One region of the Arthrobacter sp. NPDC058288 genome, then DNA from elsewhere that is predicted to be linked to it. Evidence: riboswitches for the same ligand, from Rfam matches in the RefSeq annotation. Region 1 holds a riboswitch; each other region holds the start of a gene.
The links. Region 1 has a riboswitch for S-adenosylmethionine ahead of ACFVWT_RS19575 (homoserine O-acetyltransferase). Riboswitches for the same ligand answer to the same signal wherever they lie in the genome.
Positions count from the first base shown of each region.

Region 2: another riboswitch for S-adenosylmethionine. It lies ahead of ACFVWT_RS12345 (DUF1737 domain-containing protein); the one in region 1 lies ahead of ACFVWT_RS19575 (homoserine O-acetyltransferase).
Region 3: another riboswitch for S-adenosylmethionine. It lies ahead of ACFVWT_RS04615 (aminotransferase class V-fold PLP-dependent enzyme); the one in region 1 lies ahead of ACFVWT_RS19575 (homoserine O-acetyltransferase).

Region 1 covers NZ_JBHVYH010000009.1:15,793-19,055, reverse strand. Annotated here, with positions in the region: gene ACFVWT_RS19575 (homoserine O-acetyltransferase) at 104-1,288, opposite strand; SAM riboswitch class IV at 1,301-1,416, opposite strand; gene ACFVWT_RS19570 (bifunctional o-acetylhomoserine/o-acetylserine sulfhydrylase) at 1,507-2,823, opposite strand; SAM riboswitch class IV at 2,881-2,995, opposite strand; gene ACFVWT_RS19565 (VOC family protein) at 3,156-3,263, shown strand, end outside.
Region 2 covers NZ_JBHVYH010000003.1:288,870-292,132, forward strand. Annotated here, with positions in the region: gene ACFVWT_RS12335 (aromatic amino acid ammonia-lyase) at 1-225, opposite strand, end outside; gene ACFVWT_RS12340 (NtaA/DmoA family FMN-dependent monooxygenase) at 230-1,525, opposite strand; SAM riboswitch class IV at 1,758-1,870, shown strand; gene ACFVWT_RS12345 (DUF1737 domain-containing protein) at 1,905-2,216, shown strand; gene ACFVWT_RS12350 (rhodanese-like domain-containing protein) at 2,213-2,623, shown strand; gene ACFVWT_RS12355 (O-succinylhomoserine sulfhydrylase) at 2,624-3,263, shown strand, end outside.
Region 3 covers NZ_JBHVYH010000001.1:957,668-960,930, forward strand. Annotated here, with positions in the region: gene ACFVWT_RS04610 (class I SAM-dependent methyltransferase) at 1-447, opposite strand, end outside; gene ACFVWT_RS04615 (aminotransferase class V-fold PLP-dependent enzyme) at 518-1,939, opposite strand; SAM riboswitch class IV at 1,975-2,088, opposite strand; gene hisN (histidinol-phosphatase) at 2,306-3,118, opposite strand; gene ACFVWT_RS04625 (ribosome small subunit-dependent GTPase A) at 3,159-3,263, opposite strand, start outside.

The DNA of each region.
Region 1 (3,263 bases):
ACCACCAACGCGCCGATCCCCTAGAGTATGGACTCACATTGCCGCAGGCTCAACGCCATTTTCTGCAGAACAGCTCTGCAGAAATGCACATCGAGCCGACGGGCTAAGCGAAAAAGTTCTGCCGCAGCTGAGCGCTAAGCTGCCCGATTTCGGTCAGGAAACCGTCGTGGCCGATGGGCGCCTCGATGACATGCACCGGGACATCGCCCGGGAGTGCAGCCGCGAGTTCGTGGGACTGCGCCGGAAAATAGAGCCGGTCCGTATTGACGGCGGCAATAAAGAACTCAGCCGTGGCCCGTGCCAGTGCCTCCTTGAGCGGACCGCGTCCCCGGCCCACGTCGTGACTCATGAGCGCTTCCGTGATGGCGATGTAGCTGTTGGCATCGAAGCGGCGGACCAGCTTGGTGCCCTGGTGGTCCAGGTAGCTCTCCACCTGGTAACGGCCGCGGTCCCCCAGCGACACTGCCTGGAGCGGGGCTTCGCCGCCCTGGGCGCTCCGGCCGAACCGGGCCTCCAGCTCGTCTGCAGAACGGTAGGTGATGTGCGCAATCCTGCGTGCCAGGGCCAGGCCGGCCTCAGGTTCCGGGCCGCCGTAGTAATCACCGTCGTTGAAATTCACGTCCTGGCGGATGGCGAGGGTCTGCGCCTGGGCAAAAGCGATCTGCTCGGCCGTGCTGCTGGCGCCGATGGAAATGACGGCGCATCGCCGAACCCGGTCCGGGTAGCTCACGGCCCATTCCAAGGCGCGGGCTCCGCCCAGGGATCCGCCCAGGACGGCGTACCAGCTGTCGATGCCCAGGGCATCCGCCAGCCGGGCCTCGGCCGCCGTGGTGTCCCGCAGGGTCACCAGTGGGAAGCGCGAACCCCACGGCCTGCCGTCCGGGGCGGGAGTGGAAGGACCGGTGGAGCCGTAGCAACCGCCCAGGATGTTGATGGACACGACGAAGTACTTGTCCGTATCAACCGGGGCGCCGGGGCCGGCAAGCTGCTCCCACCAGCCTTCTTCGTCGCTGGCTCCCCTGGTAACGTGCGTGCTGCCCGTCAGGGCATGCTGCACCAGAACGGCGTTGGAACGGTCCGCGTTCAGCGTGCCCCAGGTCTCGTAGGCGAGCGTGACGTCCGGCAGATGCCCGCCGGCTTCAAGATCGAGCCCGCCGATGCCCTGGAACTTGACGGTTCCGTCGGGGACAGCGCCTGCGGTTTTGTCTGCGGTGGTTTTCACGTCACTGGATGACAGGCTGGGGCTGGTTGTTTCGGGTACACCGCTGCGGGTGACGGCAATCGTCATCTGAAGACCTCTTCTTCGCGCTTGCCTGCCGCCAACTGGCCGGCAGGCCAGGTCTTCACCCGGGGCACCCCGCCGCGGAAGGAGGGTTGCCGGCCAGCAAGCCGGGGCTGTCGCTGGCACTCATGACCTGTAAAGAGTCTACGAAATGCGTCCCCGCAATGGCGAAGAATGTGACAGCAATATGACTCCCGGCGTCGAGGCGCCGGGAGTCATACGCGTCAGTCGCCCTTGGCGGCGCGGAACCCGGCGTCGAGGTCGGCGATGATGTCGTCGATGTGCTCCAGCCCCACCGAAAGACGGACCAGCCCCGGAGTGACCCCTGCCACCGCCTGTTGTTCCGCTGTCAGCTGGCTGTGCGTGGTGGACGCCGGGTGGATGACCAGCGAGCGCACGTCACCGATGTTTGCCACGTGCGAGTGCAGTTCCAGCGCATCCACGAAACGCTTGCCGGCCTCGGCCCCGCCGGCGATGTTGAAGGAAACGATCGCACCGGTGCCCTTGGGTCCGTACTTGCGGCCGCGCTCGTACCAGGGGCTGGACGGCAGGCCCGCGTAGGCAACGGATTCGACGTCGTCCCTGGCCTCCAGCCATTCGGCGACGCCCACGGCGTTGGCAACGTGGCGCTCGACGCGCAGGCTCAGGGTTTCCAGGCCCTGGGCGATAAGGAAGGCGTTGAACGGGGACACCGCGGAGCCGAGGTCACGCAGCAGCTGGACGCGGGCCTTGAGGATGTAGGAAAGATTCGCGCCCAGGGCGCCCCCGGCGCCGAGGTCCCTGGCGTAGACAAGCCCGTTGTAGGTGGGGTCAGGGGTGTTGAACCCCGGGAACTTCTCCGGGTCCTTGCCGAAATCAAAGTTGCCGGAGTCCACGATTACACCGGCGATCGCGCTGCCGTGGCCGCCAAGGTACTTCGTTGCCGAGTGGACCACAATGTCGGCGCCCCACTCCAGCGGCCGGATGAGGTACGGCGTCGACAGAGTGTTGTCCACGATCAGCGGGACGCCTGCCTCGTGGGCGGCGCCGGAAACGCCTTCAATATCCAGGACGTCCTGGCGCGGATTGGACACCACCTCGGCGAAGAAGAGCTTGGTGTTGGGCCGGACGGCGTCCTTCCACTGCTGGAGGTTGTCCGGGTCCTCCACAAACGTCACCGAGATGCCGAACTTCTTCAGGGTGTGGGCCAGCAGGTTGTACGTGCCCCCGTAGAGGCTGGGGCTGGCCACCACGTGGTCGCCGGCTTCGGCGACGTTGAGGATGGCGAATGTCTCGGCGGCCTGTCCCGAACTGAGCAGCAGCGCCGCCAGCCCGCCTTCAAGGCTGGCCACGCGCTGCTCCACCGCGTCCTGGGTTGGATTGCCGATGCGGGTATAGATGGGCGCCAGCTCGGCCAGCGCGAAACGGTTGGCGGCGCTTTCGGCACTGGGGAACACGAAGGACGTCGTCTGGTAAATGGGGAGGGCCCTGGCGCCGGTGGCGCTGTCCGGCTCCTGGCCGGCGTGGATCTGGCGTGTTTCGAAAGACCAGGCATTGGACATTGGAGGCTCCTTCTAGGGAAGGGCACCGGGGCCGGCGCACGTGCCGGGCCGGGTCTGGTGCCGCGCTTGCCGTCCGGCGGTTGCCGGAGGCCAGGTCCTCACCCGGGGCACCCCACCGCGGAACGAGGGTTGCCGGCCAGCAAGCCGGGGCTCAATGCTGGCGCTCATGACCTGGACCCAGTGTAGGAGCGGAGCAAACCGTCTGAATAGGTTTATGACGAAGGACGTCGGCTGCGGTATTTCGTGGGCTTTGGGGCCGTCCGCCATAACGTCCCATCTTGGTAAGGACACCCTTAGCTGAGAGCTCCATCACAAAGTGCCAAGATGAGGGCATGCGCATGGATCACGTCTCTTACGCCTGTGAACAAGATGGCTTGGCTGCCACCACCGAACGTATTGCAACCGCCCTCGGCGTCGAAGCCGTGAAGGGCGGGGTACAC
Region 2 (3,263 bases), on a different contig from region 1:
CTCCTCCACAGCGGTGTCGCGCCCGGAGCCGAGCAAAGTGTTGAGTCCGTAGACGCGGTGGCCGGAATCGATGGCCTGCTGCACCACCTCACGCGAGAGCCCGATCAGCTCCTGGGCGTCCACGCTCAGGACGAACTTCACGGCCGGATCGGCCGCGGCTTCAGCGATGTCCCTGGCGCGCAGGTGCGCCGTGCCGATCAGGAAGGTGCCGCTGCCGTCGCCCATGGCACTAGAAGTCCAGCAGGTTCCGGCGGAAGCCGCCGTCGCCATAGCTTGTCCGGAGCAGCCCGCGGCGCCGCAGCACCGGGGCCAGCCGGTCCAGCACGCCGTGAACCGTGGCCGGATCAACGAAGCCGGAGAACAGGAAGCCGTCCCCGCCCACCCGGACGCCGGTTTCCTCAAGGTAGTCGGCGATCTCCTCGACCGTGCCGATGATGCTGTCCCCCGCGCCGCCGCTGCGGGCCTGCAGGAGCTGGCGCAGCGTGGACCCGGGAGGGCCCGCCTTGGCGAAATGGTCCAGGGTGCCCTGGTTGCTGTTCGTGGTGAGCTCAGGGAGGGTGGCGTCGAGGTCGAACTGTTTGAAGTCGATCACGGAAAGGTAGGAGATGGAGTTCAGCTGGCTGTCGATGTCGCGCTGCGTCAGTTCCCGGCGCTGCTCCCGGAGCTCGTCGGCTTCGGCGCGGGAGCCCACCACGGCGGGCTTGAGGACATACAGCACCTTGACGTCGTCGGGGTTCCGCCCTGCCGCCGCCGCCTCGGCCCGGATCGAATCGCGGTAGGCCTTCATGCCGTCCGCTCCCCTGGCCAGGCCGATCGCGACGTCGGCGTTGCCGCCCGCGAATGCCTTGCCCCGCGGGGACGCCCCGGCCTGAACCAGGACGGGTTCCTCAGGCAGCGGCGCGGTGTTGAGCGGGCCCCGGACCTTGAAGAAGCGGCCGTTGTGGTTGATCGGGTGAACCTTCGTATGGTCCGCGAAGATCCCGGCGTCCGCATCCTCGACGATGGCGTCCGGATCCCAGCTGTGCCAGAGCTTGCGCACCACCTCCACGAATTCCTCCGCTTTTTCGTAGCGGAGGTCATGCTCGATCTGCTGGTCCAGCCCGTAGTTCTGCGCGGCCAGGTCGCTGCCGGAGGTCACCACGTTCCAGCCCAGCTGGCCGTTGGAGAAGTGCTGCAGGGTGGCCAGCAGGCGGGCCGCGGTGAACGGCGGGTAGAAGGACGCGCTCACCGTGGGAACAATGCCCAGGTGTTCCGTGGCGGAGAGCAGGTAGGGCACCAGGGCCAGCGGATCGTGTTTGGGCGCGAAGGACGCCTGCGCCAGCGACACTTCAGCGGTCCCGCCGTAGGTGTCCGGCACCGTGAGGGAATCCTCGATGATGAACAGGTCCAGCCCCGCACGTTCGAATTCCCGCACGGCGTGCTGGTAAACGGCGGGTTTCTTCCAGTCGTACCCGATGCCGTACCCCGGCGTGCCCCAGCCCTGAACGCCGAAACCGTGACCCACGAACCAACCGAAGTGCAGCATGGGACTGACTGTATTCCGGTTCGATTCGTTCATAGCTGCCTGATTTCATCCGGCGTTACGGCGGTTCATCTCCCGTCATTATCCTCCCGGCATGGACTTTTGTAACCGCAATATGGGGTCACTCACGGGGCACCGGAAACGCGGAGGCGGCGCCGCTTTCGGCTGTGTCCCGTTACGGAAGATGACGACGACGGCGGTGCGGGCCGCCGTCGTAAGTGTTACGTTTTTGGGGAGTAATGAGAACCGGCGCCAAGCCCTGACTGGCCGGTCGGCAACCCTCCTTCCGCGGCGGGGTGCCTCAGGTGAATACTCGGCATATCGATATTCGAGCTGCAAGCGTGAGAGAAGGAGATCCGTCGTGTCCGACGCACCCGCACCGCTGGCCCCGGCCGCCAACCCGGCCGCCGCTGACCAGGAACAACCGGCCCTGCCGCAGGAAAAGCTGGCCTACCGGCTCATCACCGGCCCCGACGACCGCTCCTTCTGCGAGCGCATCTCCGCGGCCCTTGCCGATGGCTATGTCCTGCACGGAGGCCCGGCGGCAACCTTCAACGGCACCAGCGTGATCGTGGCCCAGGCCGTGATCCTGCCAGCGGCCGTCGCCAGTTCGGACGCTGCAGTGGCAACCGCAGTGGACGAACTTGAGTTCGACGCCGATTTCCCGGGCGAAGGCTTCGAGGGCCACGCATGAGCTACGCCGGAGACCTGAGCCCGCAGGACGCCTGGGCCAAACTGGAGCAGGGCGCCGTCCTGGTGGATGTCCGCACCGAGGGCGAGTGGGCGCACATTGGCATCCCGGACACCAAGGCCACGGACAACGATCCCCTCTTCATCCAGTGGACCTTCCCCGGCGGCATCCCCAACCCGGATTTTGTCGACCAGCTGAAGCAGCAGGCCCCCGAGGACTCCGGCGTCGAACTGGTGTTCCTCTGCCGTTCCGGCGTACGGTCCGTCGCCGCGGCAATCGCCGCCACGCGGGCCGGGTTCACCGCATACAACGTCCTCGAAGGCTTTGAAGGGGAACCGGACCGTTTCGGCGAACGCACCGTCAACGGCTGGAAGAACCGCGGCCTGCCCACCAACCTCGGAAAGAACTAAGTGACCTTCAATCCCGACGCCGCCGGCTGGAGCCCCGACACCCAGGCTGTCCGCGGCGGACTTGACCGCACCAATTTCCAGGAAACCGCCGAGCCGATCTTCCTCAACTCGGGGTTCGTCTACGAATCCGCGGCAGCTGCCGAGCGGGCATTCACCGGCGAGGACGAACGGTTTGTCTACTCCCGCTACGGCAACCCGTCCGTCGCCACCTTCCAGGAACGCCTCCGGCTGCTTGAAGGCACGGAAGCGTGCTTTGCGACGGCGTCCGGCATGTCCGCCGTCTTCACGGCGCTGGGTGCCCTGCTGGCTGCCGGCGACCGGGTGGTTGCTGCCCGCTCACTGTTCGGCTCCTGCTTTGTGATCCTGAACGAGATCCTGCCCCGGTGGGGCGTCGAAACGGTGTTTGTGGACGGCCCGGACCTGGAACAGTGGCGCGCCGCCCTTTCGGAGCCGACGACGGCGGTCTTCTTCGAGTCGCCGTCCAACCCGATGCAGGAAATCGTGGACATCGCCGCGGTCAGCGAACTGGCGCACGCGGCAGGGGCGACCGTCGTCGTCGACAACGTCTTTGCCACTCCGCTGCTGCAGCGCTGCGGCGAGCTCGGCGCGGATGTGATTGTGTACTCCGGCACCAAGCACA
Region 3 (3,263 bases), on a different contig from region 1:
GTTCCAAATCAGCCCCAGCACTCCGCCCGGGCGAAGAATGCGGGACAGCTCGGTGCTGGCCAGGCGGGGATCACACCAATGCCATGCCTGCGCAACGGTCACGACGTCGAACGCTGCGTCGGGAAGGCCCGTGGCCTCCGCGGTGCCCACGGAAGCGGGAACGCCGGGAAGCGCCAGCCGCAGCTGGGCGAGCATGTCCGGTGAGGGATCCACTGCGGTGACAGCCAGGCCGCGCTGTACCAGCATCGCGGTGTACTTTCCCGTCCCGGCCCCGATGTCAGCGGCGTCGGACGCGCCGGCTGTCCCGCCAACGCTTCGGAGCAGCCACTCTACGGAACCGGCGGGATAGCCGGGACGGACCCGGTCATAGTGTTCGCCGCCGTCCTGGAAACTCCGGCCGAGCTCGTACCGGCGCTGGTGGTGCAGTTTGGGGCCTCCCCGTGCCACGTGCAGTCTCCTTCGGGCAGGCTGGAATTCTTACCCCTCGAATTTACCGCACGCGCCGCGACGTCAGTCTTCAGTCCTCAGTGCAGGGTGCCGCCCCGGCAGTGCCGGGGGTGTTGGGTGCCCAGTCCGGGTAGCTGCGGGTGTCGTTGGCCGGCACCCAGCGGCCCGAGTCCACAACGTAGTCCCAGCCGAGGCCGGTCCTGCGGAGTTCCTCGATGCCTGCGAGTAGGCGCTGGGCGTCCTCCAACCGGGAACCGACGCCGAAGCTTGCCCGCAGCGAGCCGGACGGCAGTCCCAGCCGCTTCAGCAGGGGGTGGGCGCAGAAGCGGCCGTCGCGCAGGCCTACGCCGTGCTCCGCGGAGAGGTAGGCTGCCACAAGGCCGGCGTCGTAGCCAGCGACGGAGAAGTTGACCACACCGATGGTGTCCGTGGCGTGGTCGGTGTCGCTGAAGATCTGGTGGACAGTGACGCCGTCGATCTTCCGCAGTCCCTCGACGAGGAAGGACCGGATGGCCGTCTCGTGGGCGTGCCACAGGTCCTGGTCCAAGGCGCCGATGACCTGGGTGGCCCGGGCCAGGGTGGCGGCCCCAAGGACGTTCGGTGAGCCGCCTTCATGCCGTGCCGGCCCTGTAGTCCAGCTGACGGAGTCCAGCCGGGCCTCACGCACGGCTCCGCCGCCTGCGAGGTGGGGCGTCCCGGCGTCGAGCCAGTCCGGCCGGCCCACGAGGACGCCGCTGCCAAACGGCGCGTACAGCTTGTGGCCTGAGAAGGCGAGGTAGTCGACGTCGTCCGCGGCGATGTCGATGCGGCGGTGCGGGGCCAGCTGCGCCGCGTCCACAACGATCCTGGCGCCGTGTTCGTGGGCCAGTGCGGCCAGTTCGCGGATGGGAAGGATCTCGCCGGTGACGTTGGAGGCGCCCGTGACGGCCAGCAGGCTGATGTCACCCTGCTGGAGCTCGGAACGAAGATTCTCCAGGGTGGCGGTGAGCGTGGGGGCGGCAACAACACTCCGGTGCGGCACTCCCTGCCAGGGGAGCAGGTTGGCGTGGTGTTCGATGTCGAGGTACAGCACCTCGCCGGTGTGTCGGCCGTCGGCCACCGGCAGGCACCCGGCCAGCAGGTTCAGTGAGTCCGTGGTGTTCCGGGTGAAGATGACGGAATCGTCCGACCTGCCGCCCACGAACCCGCGGACGATGTCCCGGGCATTTTCATACACCGACGTGCTGATCTGCGAGGCATAGCCGGCGCCGCGGTGCACGCTGGCGTAGTACGGCAGGATCTCGTTGAGGTAGGCGGAGACAACGGACAGCGCCGGGGCCGATGCGCCGTAGTCCAGGTTCGCGTAGCGGACGTGGCCGCCCTGGATCAGCGGAGCCTGGATCTCCGCGCCGGTAACGGCTGAGAGGGGGCGCTGGGCGACGGTGAACCGCGGGTCCAGAAGGCCTGTAGCGGAAGAGGTTGCGGCATTTGCGGGGAAAGTGGCAGTAGTCATGGGGACCTCACTGTGAAGGGACCCCGCACTCCGGGGATCCGCGCTTGCCGGGTCCGTTCCGGACCGGCCTGGTCGTCACCCGGGGCACCCCACCGCGAATGGAGGGTTGCCGGCCAGCAAACCGGGGTTTAGCGCTGGCACTCGTGACCTGTTTCGAGATTAGGACATTCACCGGGCCGCGGGAAAGTCGCGGCAATTATTAAGCCCTTTGTTACGCGCGTCGGCAGAAGGGGGATTGCGCCGAATATAACGACGGCGGACACCCCCCGAGGGGGTAATCCGCCGTCGTTTATTCGGTCCCCGGTTGATATGCCTCCGGTGGACAAACCCGCGCCGAAACCGCTTGGCAGCGGGCCGGGTCGCGCGTCAGAGGAGGTCGTCGAGTTCCGGGTTCAGCCGCTTGAGGACCTCGGAATGAAGAATCGAATTGGTGGCCAGGGCGTTTCCGCCGAAGGGGCCGTCCACTCCTTCCAACGAGGTGAAGCGTCCGCCGGCTTCGGTGACAATCGGCACCAAAGCCGCCATGTCATAGAGGTTCAGTTCAGGCTCGCAGGCGATGTCCACGGACCCCTCGGCCACCATGCAGTAGGACCAGAAGTCACCGTAGGCGCGGGTCCGCCAGACTTCCTCAGTGAGACCCAGGAATTCGTCCAGGTTGCCCCGTTCCTTCCAGCCGCTGAGGCTCGAGTAGGAGAGGGAGGCGTCCGACAGCTTGGACACGTTGGAGACCTTGAGCCGGGTGGCGGCAGCAAGCGACCGTCCCATGTAGGCGCCCGCACCTTTCGCCGCCCACCAGCGTTTTCCCAGCGCCGGCGCGCTGACCAGTCCAACCACAGGCTCACCTTCATCCACGAGGGCGATCAGGGTGGCCCACACCGGCACGCCGCGGACGAAGTTCTTGGTGCCGTCGATCGGGTCGATGATCCAGCGGCGGGAACCATGTCCCGAACTGCCGAACTCTTCGCCGAGGACGGCATCTCGCGGACGGGAACGGGAGAGCTGGCCGCGGATGGACTCTTCAGCTGCCTTGTCAGCATCCGTTACCGGCGTCAGATCCGGTTTGGTTTCAATCTGAAGATCCAGCGCCTTGAAGCGGCTCATGGTCTGGGAGTCAACAGAGTCGGCCAGGACATGGGCGAGGCGCAGGTCATCGTTGTAGCTCGAAGCGGGTTGGGTCATGGTTCCAAACTACCGTCTCTGCAGCCGGCGGGCCGGGATGTCATGAAACGATGCCGAGTTCCTTGGCGTCCTGTGCTTCCATCCGGGGGTCTGTGCCGAGCAACCGCCGAAGGGATGCCAGGCGCGCCGCGCCGGACGGGCCAGC